3 regions of the Marinomonas posidonica IVIA-Po-181 genome follow, and region 2 is predicted to be linked to each of the others. Evidence: predicted binding sites of a transcription regulator. Region 2 holds the regulator's gene; each other region holds the start of a gene.
What was found. The regulator PhoB, encoded in region 2, activates phosphate uptake and scavenging genes when phosphate is short. The targets are predictions, from matches to a motif close to TGTCATANNNNTGTCANA.
Positions count from the first base shown of each region.

Region 1 (5,072 bases), 460 kb from region 2:
TCGTCAGGCGATGCGTTTTGTGGTGCTCGGTGGGGTGTTGTCAACGCTGATAGGAGCAAGTATTGAGGCTTCCTCTTTATTGTTTTTTGGTGCCATAGAGTATTCGCAGTATTGGCTAAACTGGAGTGTTTTGTGGGCTGGTGACATGATTGGTGTCATCTTTATCGTGCCTTGGTTAGCAGTATTTCTGCCATCTCTATTTGGCGGTTATTTTGATCGTCCAATGCGGTTAATGAACGGCCTTGTTGTGGTTTTGTTAATAGTTGCCGTTTTGTCTTGGGGCGGAAGTTATGCGGAATGGAATCGGCAAGTTAAGGAATTTCAGTCTAACGCTGAATTGTTAGACGTCTCTATTTCGAATCGTGTAAAAAATGCGGTGGATATGCTTTATAGCTTTGTGGCTTTCATTGACGGCAGTGAAGAAATCAATGCTGAAGAGTTTGCCTTTTTTTCTGATCGTGTGATGCAAAGGGACGATTCGATTATTGGTGTTTCATTGAATTTTTCAGTGGCGGGCAACAATATTTCAGCATTCGAAAAGAGAATCCAGCGATTTTACCAAGATCGGGAATTTAAGGTGAAGGAAAGGTCATTAACGGGCGACTTAGTAGCCGTAACCCCCAGGGATAGACACATTGTGATGACCTTTCTCTCGCCACTTGAGCTCAATGCTGACGCACTTGGTTATGATGTCTATTCTCAAGCAGACAGACATTTTGCATTGGATCAAGCCATTCAAAATAAACAGGTTTATCCAACTTCTCCGTTGCGCCTTGTAAAGGACACTAAAGGGGTTTTGCTGTTTTTACCTTTCTTTGATCAACAGACGGATGCCTTTCTAGGGGTTGCCAGTTCAATTATTACCTTGTCGACCTTAACCGATACCATAGTTCAAAAAGGCCGTTTGCCGAACACGGATTTGTATTTAGTGGACGAATTTGGTTATGGAGGCGAGCCTGTGTTAGTGGCTAAAAATATGGCAGCGAATCTATCCGTTTCTGACTTGTTAGCCACTTATGAAAAAGGTGATTTTCAACATGCCGTGAAAGCCGATATTCGCGTTGGTGCAAAAACTTGGCAGCTTTATCAAGTTAGCCACAGTTATTTCTTTAAGCAGCCGTGGATTGTTCAGCTAGTTTTGGCTTTTAGTTTATTTGTGGCGGGTTTGTTTGGTTGGTTTTTATTAATTGTTAGCAGTCATGCAGCCGACGTTGAAAACAAAGTTCGGTTGCGTACCAAAGATCTTCAATTAGCGAACGACAGCCTTAAGTTGTCTGAATTGAAGCAAAGTAGAGCAAAAGACGAAGCGGAGCAGGCAAATCGTGCTAAAAGTGAGTTTTTGGCGAATATGAGTCATGAAATTCGTACGCCATTGAATGGTGTGATTGGCAGTTTGACCTTGTTATTAAACAGCAAGTTAAACCCCAACCAAACACATTTGGCGACTTTATCAAAACACAGCTCTGAGTCTTTGTTAGATGTCATCAATGATATTTTGGATCTTTCTAAAATTGAAGCTGGGGCACTGAGTATCGAGGCTGAGCCTTTTTTATTAAGCGCTTTGGTCGAGGAAGTGACGAATATCGCCAGTCTTAAAGCGGAAGAAAAAGGCATCATTTTAAATGTGCCGGCTACCTTAGTACCCAATTTAACCTTGTCTGGTGATCGTGTGAGACTGAAACAGGTCATCATGAATTTGGTGGGTAATGCAGTAAAATTTACTCAGGTCGGCGAGGTGAATTTAACTCTGACGATTGACCGACAAGCGGACGATCATCACGTTTTATCGTTCACGGTTCAGGACACAGGAATTGGCATATCTGAGGAGGCTCAGTCGAGCTTATTTCAGCGTTTCAAGCAGGCGGATGGTTCTACTACCAGACGTTTTGGTGGTACGGGTTTAGGGTTGGCCATCAGTAAGGAAATTGTGGCTGCGATGGGAGGTGAGATTCGTTTAGAGTCTCAGAAAGGCGTTGGGTCGAGTTTTTATGTACAAATCCCAATCCAAGTGAGTGCCATTGAGGCGCCTCAGACAGTGAGTTACGATGCCAGCGTGACGCTCATTTATCAGAATGATACAGGCCGTTCTTATGTTGTGAGTGTGCTTGACTCATTAGGCTGTCAGGTTACCAGCTTTGGTGGTTTAAGTGAGGCTTTAGCCAGTGATAAGGGTTTTGAAAGACTGCTTCTATTGGATTCTGATGTATTAAAAAAGGCGTCTTCTCATGACGTCGATAAGTTGGAGCGTGTGTGTCAAGAAAAGCAGATTCAGCAAGTTTTACTGCAATCTCGCTCAGCGTTTGAATTTAGTGATAGTATGATGATTACGTCTGTTATGAAGCCTGTGTTTAGCAAGCCATTACTGGATGTTTTAGAAAGTCTGAAATCACCCGTTTTAGGAGAAGTCATGGCGACCAAGAGTAATAATGCCGCGCTAGAAAATAGCCCTGTTTTTAATGCTAAGGTGTTGTTAGCAGAGGACAATTTGACGAATCAGATAGTCGCGCGCGGCTTATTGAATCTGTATGGCGTTGAGGTTGTGATTGCTGAAAATGGTGAGCGTGCAGTGACCTTAGCCCAACAAATGACTTTTGATTTGGTGTTGATGGATTGTCAAATGCCAGTGATGGACGGTTATGAGGCAACGCGTCATATTAGGCAGTTCGATGGTACTGAAACGCCAGCAAATGTGCCAATTATTGCATTAAGTGCCAATGCAATGAAGGGAGATCAAGATGAGTGTTTTTCAGCGGGTATGAATGACCACATCGCGAAGCCTGTGTCCCAAGACAAGTTGGTGGAAGCACTGACGAAATGGCTTAAACAAACAGACTAGGGAGCAAGACTGTATTGGATTTAGTCACATTTGATAGTTCAGACTTTGAAAGTCGCCTTGCTCGTAATGAAGAGCTGATGATCTTGGTGGCCGTGGAGTTTCTGAAAGAAGCAACAGGCTTGTTGGGATTGCTGGACATTTATGTCATGGAGCGAGATTGGGACAATTTAGCTTTGGTTGCAAACCGTTTAAGAGGGGCTGGCTTAGAGGTATCGGGTTATCAGTTTTGCGATAAACTTGCCGATTTGCAGCGCATTATCGATGACGAAGCGACGTCTCAATTAGATAAGGCCTTAATCGTCTTGAACACAGAATTTGACCGTCTCTCCTTGGCTTTAAAACACGAAATTCTAAAATAATCTGTACATTCTCCGTTTTGTTAATCTCTTTTCTTTTCGACTAAAATCTTTCAAATCAATAGTGAATGACGTGTAAACGTCTGTTTATTCTCCGCTTTATGAATTTAAACTTCCTTTGTTGTTTCATTTGGGTGAATTTGTGTTTCAAATGAAACCTATCTATCATCAAATTGAAATATTTAGTTTCTATAGTCGTTCTTTCTTTTCTAAAAACAACTCATTGTGAGGAACACGGAAATGTATAAACTGAAATTGGCGTCAGCGGTGATTGGGTTCTCTATTGCAAGCTCCGGCTTTGCAGCAACCAATATTGAATGGTGGCATGCAATGGGTGGTGCGAATGGTGAAAAAGTAAATGAGATCGCCAAAGCATTTAATGACTCTCAAGATGCCTATACCGTAAAGCCTGTTTATAAAGGAAATTATACGGAAACCATGACGTCCGCAATTGCGGCTTTCCGAGCAAAAAAACAACCACACATAGTGCAAGTATTCGAAGTGGGTACGGCCAGTATGATGTCGGCAAAAGGGGCAATTTACCCTGTCTATGAATTAATGCGTGAATCAGGTCAGTCATTTGATCAAAGTGGCTTTCTAAGTGCTGTTACTGGCTATTACTCTGATCAAGACGGCAACATGTTGTCTATGCCATTCAACAGTTCAACGCCAGTTCTTTACTACAACAAAGACTTGTTTGCGAAAGCTGGCATTAAGAATCCACCAACGACTTGGGAAGAAATGGAAAGCGTTTCTCAGACGTTACTGGACAATGGTGTTAAATGTGGTTTCACGACGGCTTGGCAGTCTTGGGTTCAGTTAGAGAACTTCAGTGCTCGTCACAATGTGCCTTTTGCTAGTGAAGCAAACGGTTTTGGTGGTCTCGACACGAAATTGACATTCAATGGTTCGTTGCAAGTGGCACATATTGAGAAAATGGGTGAGTGGCAACAGAACGGTATCTTTAGTTATGGTGGTCGTCGCAGTGACTCAGCACCAAAATTCTACAGCCAAGAATGTGCGATGTTTATGAACTCCTCAGCGGGTTATGCTGGTATTAAGAAAAACGCCAAGTTTGATTTTGGTGTGTCACAGCTTCCTTACCAAGGCAGCGCTATCTCTGAGCCGAAGAATACCATCATTGGTGGTGCGTCTCTTTGGGTACTACAAGGTCATAAGAAAGAAGAATACAAAGGCGTTGCGTCTTTTCTAAGCTTCTTATCACGTGCGGAAGTGCAAGCTGATTGGCACCAATTCTCAGGCTACTTGCCCATTACCCGTGCCGCCTACGATCTAACCAAAGGTCAAGGTTTCTATGCTCAAAATGTAGGTACAGAGACCGGTGTGCTTCAGATGACATCGGGTACGCCAACGCCAAATTCCAAAGGTTTACGTCTGGGTAACTTTGTACAAATTCGTGACATCATTAACGAAGAGTTAGAAAGCGTTTGGGCAGGGCAAAAATCCGCTCAGGCTGCGTTAGACGAAGCGGTTAAACGTGGTGATGTGTTGCTGCGTAAGTTTGAAAGAGCCAATAAGTAATTAACGTCAGTTGGTTACGGTGACCCTCGCTCATGATGAGCGAGGGTTTTGTGTTTCAACTTATGGCAAGGCGCGGTATTAATGTCTGTGTATTTTCCTCATAAAAAATTACCTTATCTGTTGGTCTTACCTCAGCTTGTTATCACTCTTATCTTTTTTTTGTGGCCGGCAGAGCAAGCGTTTGAACAAGCCTTCTATCAAGAAGACGCGTTTGGTTTAAGCCGAGAGTTTGTTGGCTTTGATAACTTTGTTTATCTGTTTAATGACCCGCAGTATTACAAGTCCATTTGGGTCACTTTGGTGTTCAGTTTCTCTGTTGCCTTTTCTGGTTTGGCTAT
Region 1 is NC_015559.1:3,366,787-3,371,858, reverse strand. Features, by position in the region: gene MAR181_RS15530 (ATP-binding protein) at 1-2,836, shown strand, start outside; gene MAR181_RS15525 (hypothetical protein) at 2,851-3,195, shown strand; gene ugpB (sn-glycerol-3-phosphate ABC transporter substrate-binding protein UgpB) at 3,433-4,734, shown strand; gene ugpA (sn-glycerol-3-phosphate ABC transporter permease UgpA) at 4,816-5,072, shown strand, end outside.
Region 1: the regulator PhoB is predicted to act here: its motif matches at 3,356-3,373, upstream of ugpB (sn-glycerol-3-phosphate ABC transporter substrate-binding protein UgpB).

Region 2 (5,072 bases):
ACATTGCCGCGGTTTCTCGAATTACCAAGCGACGCTTCGAACCCATCACTAACTTCAATAGTGAGGGTGACCCACTGATCAAACCCAATAGTGTGTCGAGCATCATAGAATCCAGCCTATTAGCCGAACCTAAAGTACTGATCCGATTAAAGTCGGACGGCCCGTATCATGACATCAGCTCAGATGAATTGAAAACCATGTTTAGCGGTCCGTTAAATCGCTTCGAAGACATTTCTCTAGACATCGACAAGATCAAACGACCAACCGATAACCATGAAAATGATGAAGAACAAATACTAGAAGCTCTTGGCCGTTTTCAATCGATTCGCCTCAAACAACGTCTTGAAGAAACATTAGAAATTCCGCCGTTACCCGCCTCTTCACATCGTATTATTCGTTTGTCTGCGGATCAAACCGCTGGCACGGATGAATTGTGCGAGGTGATTGCACTGGACCCAAGTTTAGCGGCGCAGGTTATCAGTTGGGCTTCCTCTCCTTATTATGGCGCTCCTGGAACGATTGAGTCAGTCGAAGACGCCATCATTCGAGTGTTGGGGTTTGATATGGTGATGAACCTAGCATTGGGCTTATCTATGGGTAATGCCTTCCACGCACCCGACAATGGCCCAAGACATTATGAAAATTTTTGGCTGGATTCGGTTTCCAATGCCGTATTAATGGAAACCTTAGTAAAAGCCATGCCCAATGAAAAACGTCCTAAACTTGGCCATGCTTATCTTTCCGGACTTTTGCAAAACTTCGGTTATTTGGCCATCAGTAGCATTTTACCACCACATTTCTCAATCTTATCTCGATATTATGAAGCCAATGCTCACTTACCCAGCGAACTGATCGAAATGCAAATCCTACATTTCACCAAAGAGCAGCTAGGTTCTTGGCTATTACGTTATTGGAGCTTACCAGACAACATTTGGACAGCCATTCGCTACAGTAAAAAGCCACACTATTATGGTGAGCATGCTACTTTAGCCAAACTTCTCTATGTTTCTCACCAACTTCGTAATGGCTTGGATATAGATCTCTCGGTATTGGTCGAAGTGGGCTTAGACATAGAACAGGCTGAGGCTTGCCGAGAACAGATGTACCAGTCTTCTCATGAGTTGCATAAAATGGTCTCCCTTATCAATACAATGAATGCCTAACACGTTATGACTCGTCTTAACGCGCTTGTTACCAAGCAATTTGACTACCGTTGGCAACCCGCTCATTGTGTTAGTAAAACCAAAGTACCTAAATATTTATGGCATTGGCTGACCACAGATAAGTCATTAACCAGTAAATTACAGTGCATTGGCCAACTCAGTGTTGAGGTGATTGAGGATAAGTGGGGCACGGCCAGCCTCCGAGAAAGGTGCAAGCTCAAATTAAAGCCAAGAGAAGCAGTACGCGTCCGAACAGTCCTATTAAAGTTGGATGGACAAACCGTCATCTACGCTCGATCCATTATTCCCGCCCGCTCATTACTCGGACACTGGCGTCAAGTACCTCATTTAAAGAACAAACCATTAGGCGGTTACCTTTTCCAGCATCGCACCCTCACCCGCAGCCCGATTGAAATCACGGAATTACCTGCGGCTATGTTCCCAGATCAACCTCATTGTGTTTGGGCAAGACGCTCCGTATTTCATCAATACGGTGCTGGGATCTTGGTAAATGAAGCGATCTTTGACACAATCTCTCATTTCAAATCGCCCTTTGGATTGCTATGAACAAGCTAAAAGATTACGCCGAACTCACCCGCTTTAATCGCCCGATCGGATCATTACTCTTAATGTGGCCTACCTTATGGGCTCTTTGGCTCGCGGCGGATGGTCAGCCGGACTGGTCTCTGTTGGTGATTTTCGTCTTAGGGGTATTTAGCATGCGATCAGCAGGCTGCGTAATCAATGATTATGCGGATCGAAAAGTGGATGGCCATGTTGATCGAACAAAGAACCGCCCGCTTCCCTCTGGTCGAGTATCAGAGAAAGAAGCCCTAGCTCTGTTTGCTGGCTTATCCATGCTCAGCTTCTTTTTGGTGTTATTAACGGACCTGCAAACCATATTACTGTCATTCGTCGGTTTGGGGTTAGCGGCTCTGTACCCATTTATGAAACGCTATACCCATCTGCCTCAACTTTTTCTCGGTCTTGCCTTTTCTTGGGCCATTCCTATGGCTTACAGTGCTCAAGGGGGCAGTTTAAGCGACCCGATTCTATGGATGCTGTTTCTCGCAAATTGCTTCTGGACCATCGCTTATGACACTTACTATGCAATGACAGACCGACCTGACGACTTAAAAGTCGGCATCAAATCTACCGCTATCCTTTTCGGTCAGTCCGACCTCATGGTCATTGTGTGTTTACAAGCTTTAACCTTATCCCTTTTGACATGGATCGGCTTCTTCGCCACACTAGGCTGGCCCTATTTTCTGGCTTTGTCTATTTGTATCTGGTTGTTTTATAAGCAATACCAACAAGCGAAGGACAGAGACAGGCAAGCTTGTTTTCGCTCTTTTCTCGAAAATAACCGCATTGGCTGCTGTGTCTTTATCGGTTTAGTTATCAGCTATTTTGCTTAATATGTGGCAAACTTATGACAGTTTAACTAAATTGTCATAATTGCTCGCTTTAATAAAAACCGTTCCTGAGATGAGGGTAGATCCTGTGACCGGTAAAAAAGTTTTAATTATTGATGATGAATCTTCCATTCGCGAGATGATTGCGATTGCCTTAGAGATGGCTGGCTATGAGTACATGGAAGCCGAAAATATTCAGCAAGCTCACGAAATTATCGTGGACCATCGACCAGATTTGATCTTGGTTGATTGGATGATGCCTGGTGGTAGTGGTATCGAGTTAACTCGCCGCATCAAGAAAGACAGCACGACAGCCGAAATTCCGGTTATCATGCTGACGGCCAAAAGCGAAGAAGACAACAAAATTCAAGGCTTAGAAGTCGGGGCGGATGACTACATCACCAAACCTTTTTCGCCGCGCGAACTCGTTGCTCGTCTCAAAGCGGTATTACGCCGAGCCACACCACAAGGCATAGATGAACCAATCGAAGTGGAAGGCCTCACTCTGGACCCAATTAGCCAACGAGTCACCATTGGTGCCCGTCCGCTAGACATGGGACCAACAGAATATCGTTTACTCAAGTTTTTAATGACTCACCAAGAACGAGCCTATTCAAGAGCACAGCTGTTGGATCAAGTATGGGGAGGCAATGTGTATGTCGAAGAACGTACCGTTGATGTACACATTCGTCGTCTGCGCAAGGCCATTGGCGACACTCATGACTTCTTGATTCAAACCGTGCGAGGCACAGGCTACCGTTTCTCAGCAAAAAGGTCAGTATGAAAACCATTTGGCGGAACACCATCCTTTCTTGGTTAGCAGGTTTTGCTGCCTGTGCCGTGATTGGCTATATTCTTGGTCATTTTTTGGGTGTTCTGCTGCTGTATACCTTAGGGACCTTGTACTGGCAGTTATACCAACTTTATCAATTCCATAACTGGCTACGTCATTCAGGACGTGCCGCTCCACCAGAATCGAGTGGTATCTGGGGAGAAGTCTTTGATGCTGTATACCGCCTGCAAAAGAAGCAGAGAAAATCCAAACGTCGTATGCGACAAGCTTTAACTCGGATTGAAAGCTCCACCAGTGCGCTCAAAGAAGGCGTGATTATGGCGGATAACCAAGGTAACCTCGAATGGTGGAACAACTCAGCGGCTCATTTCTTGGGTTTAATGCGACCTGTTGACCGTGGGCAGGTCATTACTAACATCGTTCGTAGTCCAGAATTCTTCCGCTATTTTACGCAAAAGCGTTTTGGTGAACCTCTGGTCATTAAGTCTCCAGCAAAAGACGGTGTCTATTTAGAAGTTCAAACCACCTTATATGATAAAAACGATCACCTCATCTTCGTTCGTGATGTGACTCGTCTACACCTATTAGAACAGATGCGTAAAGACTTTGTTGCCAATGCCTCCCATGAGCTTAAAACGCCTCTAACGGTGATTAAAGGCTATGTTGAAACCTTAGACATGTTTAAAGACAACCTGCCCAAAAGCATGCAAAAAGGCATAGTAAACATGGCTGAGCAATCTGTCCGGATGGAACAGCTCATCGAAGATTTGTTGCTGTTATCCCGCCTTGAGAGCGATGACAAGCGCGAAGAAAATCAATGGCATCGTGTATCGGACATCGTAGAGTCGATTCTGAAAACCACCACAGCCATCATGACCGACCAACACAAGTTGGCCACTTATATATCAGAAGACGCCAGAATTTATGGCTCTTATAAAGAGTTATACAGTGCTTTTTCCAACTTAATTGTGAATGCCGTCAAGTATTCACCTGACGGCGGTGAAATCAATATTAAGTGGGAATCCAGTGAACTGAATGGCATTTTTTCAGTAAAAGATCAGGGGTTGGGCATTGATCCAAGACACGTCCCTCGACTCACTGAGCGTTTTTTCCGTGTTGATAAAGGACGAGGTTCAAAAACGGGGGGCACTGGCTTAGGACTTGCCATCGTTAAACACGTTCTCTTGCATCACGAAGCCAAGCTACAGATTCGCAGCCTGCCTGGCACTGGCAGTACCTTCTCGTGTCACTTTCCTGCCAGTCGAGTGCGCAAAGACGCCGTCAGTCAATCCACCAGCACCCTCACCGAATAAAAAAAGGCGCAACAACTATGTTGAGCGCCTTCTTTAAAGTGATGCCTTTTATAACAGGACACGGAATCACAAAACGTCAGCTATAGAGAGTCAAACAAGCTCTTGATGAAGGCTTCTTTTTCCGCGTCTTGATCAATTAAACGCAAGCCTACCGTTAAAAACGTCGAATCATGTTTCTTTTCTGTCGTCGCCACAGATTGCACATAATAATTCAGGCGATTTATGGTGTTTTTATGTTCTAAATCCAACACCGCTTGCCCTAACACCTGTGGTACTACGTCATCACTCTTAATCAGCATAGAGGCTTCTTGCTTACTGAATTGAATCACCATGCAACGAAACTGCTTGTTTTCAAAACGCACTAAGGTTGGAATTTTAACGTCCTTAA
Region 2 is NC_015559.1:3,827,979-3,833,050, forward strand. Features, by position in the region: gene MAR181_RS17670 (HDOD domain-containing protein) at 1-1,163, shown strand, start outside; gene MAR181_RS17675 (chorismate--pyruvate lyase family protein) at 1,170-1,730, shown strand; gene ubiA (4-hydroxybenzoate octaprenyltransferase) at 1,727-2,581, shown strand; gene phoB (phosphate regulon transcriptional regulator PhoB) at 2,667-3,362, shown strand; gene phoR (phosphate regulon sensor histidine kinase PhoR) at 3,359-4,684, shown strand; gene MAR181_RS17695 (response regulator) at 4,765-5,072, opposite strand, start outside.

Region 3 (5,072 bases), 1.1 Mb from region 2:
CGGTAGTCGTCGTTATCACTGTTATGAAACATCAATAATGATGGGGCAATTGCATTCACCTTAATACAAGGTGAGTAACGTTTAGCAAAAGAGCAAGTTAAATTCGCTAAACCAGCTTTGCTAGCGGCATAAGCTATGTGTTTGTCACTGCCCTTTTCAACGACATAATCCGTCATATGAATAATGTCGGCGACCCCATCGTCTTTAAAACCTGCACATAATAATCCTTCGAAGGCCAGATTTATACGATAAGGTGCAAATACGTGTACTTGCCACATTTTTTCCATCAATAACTTCGTATCTGAGCAATTTTTCTCCGCTTCCCATTCAGAGGCATTGTGAATAATTGCGCCCAGAGCATCATAATCCTCCAACACTTTTTTAATGAAGGCCTCAACACCATTCTGCGTTGAAAAGTCGGCCTGAAGGCATTGAATCCCAGACGCTTCTATGGCGTTAATCTCTTCACGGTGTCGGCGATACGTGATGATCACCTTATAACCTTGCTCATGTAGCGCTTGAGCACAGGCTAACCCCAGTCGCTGGCCACCTCCTGTAATAATGATGGGGGATTTTCGCATCATTCGCATCCTATCCTTATTAACGATTCAACAAGAATGACAAGCTTTTAAGCACAGAACAAGTCTGAATATAGAACCACTTTTATCTCATTTAGGAAGGTACGAACAAATTCAATGGCTTCAGCGTGGAAATAAGCCTCTTTATTCGCACCTTCACTAGATACGAGTGTAAACCAAATTCGGATCAATTTTAGCCGTACTACTAAGAGCCGATTGAATAAAAAATGAACTATCCTGTTATTTGTTACTCAAAGATAGGCGTTTTAATGACTGAACCCACCGTTACTTAGCACTCAATCGACTGAAGAGAAGGAATTGTCATGAATCAAGCAGCTGAAAAAATCACCCCTCAAGTCTCATCTATCCCCCAAGAAGCGTTCGACTGGTATGATGAATACGCTCACGGAGACATAGACAGGCGCACCTTTCTATCGAGATTAGGCACACTTGGCGTCACGGGTCTATCCTTGTCTGTCATCGCTAAATCTCTCACCCCAAACTATGCCTTAGCGGAACAAGTTTCTTTCAATGATCCTGATATAACGGCGTCATATTTAGAGTTTCAAACCCCTAGTGGCCATGGTACTGGCCGAGGCTATTTGGTACTGCCAAAAGACGTCAGCATGGGCAATAAAGCGCCCACGGTACTTGTTGCTCATGAAAACCGAGGGTTAAACCCTTACATTAAAGACGTTGCTAGACGATTAGCCAAAGCTGGCTTCATTGCCCTTGCACCCGATGCGCTATTTCCTCTTGGAGGATACCCTGGCAATGATGATGAAGGTCGAGCCATGCAGAAAACCCTCGATAGAACGAAAATTGAAGGGGACTTCATGGATGCCGCACGCTTACTAAAGAATCATGAACTGAGTAACGGTAAAGTGGGGATGGTTGGCTTCTGTTTTGGTGGCTATTTAACCAACACCTTAGCAGCTAACCTGCCTGATGTTATCGATGCTGGTGCCCCCTATTACGGCACGCCAGCCAAAAGTAACATTGATCAAATTAACGCCCCACTTCAGCTTCACTTTGCCGAACTCGACAAACGCGTCAATGCCACTTGGCCAGCTTATGAGGATGCGTTAAAAGCCAATCAAGTGACCTACACCGCCTTTACTTATGAAAAAGCCAATCATGGCTTTCATAACGATTCAACCGCACGTTATCAAGAGAAAAACGCCGAATTAGCTTGGCAAAGAACGTTAGACTTCTTCAAGGCTAATTTATCAGCTTAAAGCGTTGGAAAACGTGCGACAGTTTATACTGTCGCACGTTTCATTGAATGGGATTTTAGAGGTTTCGCCGTCGTACTGTGCTGAAAATCGATGTTTTTCAGATTAGGAACCTGTTGCCATAACTGGTCACACAAATCCGATAAGCTGGAATCGTCATTCGTTTGTAACCAGCTCACTACCGCCTTCGCCACATTTGGGTAAGTAATCTGAACCACGCGACTGCTTTCTAGCCAATCTCGTATCACTTCTGAGGTCAATTCTTCACAGGTTTTAGCAATGTCTAAATACTCTAGAGCAATGGCATTAGAATGCTGCTCAATTTGACCTTGCATTGGCTTGGCTAAAATACGACGACCTAAATGTAGGGCTTCTGAATTGAGTTCAAAACCAGCATTACACAATACTGATTCACACTCACTCAGGTTCCTCTGAAATTGATCTCGGCTGAAAGGAAACACCTCAACATTACCATACACACCCGGCTCAATGTCTTTACAATGCAGTCTAAATTGATATTCGGGGACCGCTTCCAGCCAATCTAACACCGCTTCACTGTTTTCAAATGGCAAGTACACCAAGACTTGATTCGATTGTGGATTATTAGGCACATCATGGTTATGAATTAAAGGCGGTAAAATATCGTGACCAAAGTGATGCCAATGGGCGCCAAGCTGAGTTGAAGCGGGGGCGAAATTAGACATAATCCATTGTGCAACCCAGTTTTTCTTATAACGTGGAATATCGTATTTAAACGCATACTGATGACCAAAGCCGACACAAGGAACCCCCTGGCGTTTAGCCGCCCACGCCACAATGGGCTCATAATCGGTAATGACCAAATCATAACCACGAGTGTCTATTGTTTGAATATCACGATACAGTTTATAAAAATTCGCTTTACGAAAAGTCGCATATAAGTCCAGTTTGCCATTACGAGCGACAAAACTTAATCCTTGAAATGTTCGATAATCGCCGAACACTTCCATGTCAAAATACTCTTCCACTGGGCGTCCAGAAAACACGAAATCCACTCGTATACCTGCGGCATTCATCTCCGCTGCCATAGCGCGAGCGCGAGTAATATGGCCATTACCTGTGCCTTGAACACCGTACAAAATTTTCATGCTAGTACTCCAATCATAGTCGCCGCACAGGCACTTCCCAATAAAGCACCAATGACTGTATCAGTGGGAAAATGCACCCCTAAAAAGATTCGCGACAGGCCCACATTCATGGCCCATAAATACAGCATCATATTCAAACCTGGGAACCACTCACTCACACAGTAAGCCACGAAAAACGCGCCAGAGGTATGGCCTGATGGAAAAGAGAATTGATCGGATGGAATAATAAAGCTGTTGAAATTGTCCAATGCATCCGCTGGACGATTGCGTTTAAAACCACGCTTTAAAATCAGATATAAAATTCGTTCTAGAGTGAAACCAAGTACCATAATCAGTACCAGAGTATGATAACCGGTAAACCACAAAATCATTGCCAATGCGGCGTACAAAGGCCCATCCGCCGTAAAGGAAACGGCGCGCCCCATGCTAGTCAACTTTGCCCTATGCTTTCGAGCCATACACCAAGAGAAAGTCTGTACATCAAATGCATGAATATTCTGAAGTATGTTCATAGGTTCACCTCTCGTTTCATCCTACTCTTAAAATAGAGCAGTAAAATGTCAGTAAGGTGGCGTTTCGATGACAACTTGATGACAAGCCAAGCAGCACAAACTGGGGACGTTTAAATAAGAAAAGTGTGACAAACATTAAGCAAAAAAATGCCCCGCTAACGCGGGGCATTTTTCAAATGTGTCCATAAAGCGTATGAATTACTTCATGTCGTTCATTTTGTGGAACTTAGCAATCATCGCATCTGGACGAACTTTCTTGTTGCTGCTGTTTAGCGCGTATACAACCGTTTCGCCTTTAGGACCTGCGCCGATCTCAGTGTAACGTAATGGCACTTCACCTACGATGCGCGCTGTGTTCATCTCTTCTAAAGAACCGAACACATAAATACGACCTTCAGCACGCATTTCGCCGTAGAAATCCTCAGACCCCTTTAGTGAACCGTCATACATATCAACCGATGCGACACCAGACATTTTCTTTTTGTCTGCATTCGTTAGACCGAAAACAATTGTTTCACCTTTAGGACCAGCACCAATGCGAACTTTACGGAAAGACGTCTCGCCAACGGATAGGAAATCTTCATACACATCGCGGTCGTCAAAAATGTAGATACGGCTTTCGTGATGAACTTCATACAAATCATTGTTATTCATAGCGGAGGCTTCTGCCATTGTTTCAGCAGAACCTTTCTTCGCCATTTCACCGCCACAAGCAGTTAGAAGAGTGATTGCCATTAAACCGGTTGCGATTGGAATTAATTTCATTGTTGTACTCCTAGGTTGAATTAACACCTACCTTAAAAGCACAAAATGACAAAACCATGACATTTTCATGACGATAAAGAGTCAATCGTCATGAAATAAGGAAAACTCAAAGCCAATTGCTCAACATGACGCCGATGCCCAACGACTGAGTTTGATGATTGTAGTCCAGCAGCGACTGGCCATAACCATTGAAATATTGGATGTAGCCTCGCGTTTTACCCCACAATGGAAAGTTAAAACCAACCTGAACCGCCCCCCGATTTCCAGAGCCTTTTAGGTTATTACGTAACATCAGATCAATACTGTAATCATCGATCACATGGATAACGCTAAATTCACCATAACCGTAATAATCTTCAATATCCGGATTATCATCTACCTCAGAGCTCTCCGGAAATCGGTACCAAGGTTTGATGGAAAAGGCGGTATTCTCCGTTTCAAATAAAAAGTCCACATAAAAGCGATTCCAAGAACGAGACAAATCCCCCGATTGACCATTGGATTGATGATTCAATCCGTACGTTATGTAACTGGGCTTGATGCCTAACCAGCCTTCTTTTGGTTTGACCACGATGAAGGCTTCTGGCTCATGATTAGTATCTCGAAACGGTGCCGAAATATTACTGTTATAGGCTTGCCAATAGGCTTGCTGAGTATAAGCAAACCAAAGACTGCTGTTACGCCCAACTATGCCATAGGCCACTGGAAATTTAACGCTTAATTGAAACTTAAACTCCACACTCTGTAGGCTTTCAGAATTACTCGCATCACCTAAAAAAGCACGATCGTTTGGATTTGAGGTATAGGCAATGGGCAAAAAATAATTCGGCCGATGAGGCGTAATCACAAACGGAT
Region 3 is NC_015559.1:1,029,587-1,034,658, reverse strand. Features, by position in the region: gene folM (dihydromonapterin reductase) at 1-584, opposite strand, end outside; gene MAR181_RS04830 (dienelactone hydrolase family protein) at 902-1,816, shown strand; gene MAR181_RS04825 (MJ1255/VC2487 family glycosyltransferase) at 1,840-2,940, opposite strand; gene MAR181_RS04820 (phosphatase PAP2 family protein) at 2,937-3,452, opposite strand; gene MAR181_RS04815 (hypothetical protein) at 3,651-4,217, opposite strand; gene MAR181_RS04810 (phospholipase A) at 4,324-5,072, opposite strand, start outside.
Region 3: the regulator PhoB is predicted to act here: its motif matches at 3,519-3,536, upstream of MAR181_RS04820 (phosphatase PAP2 family protein).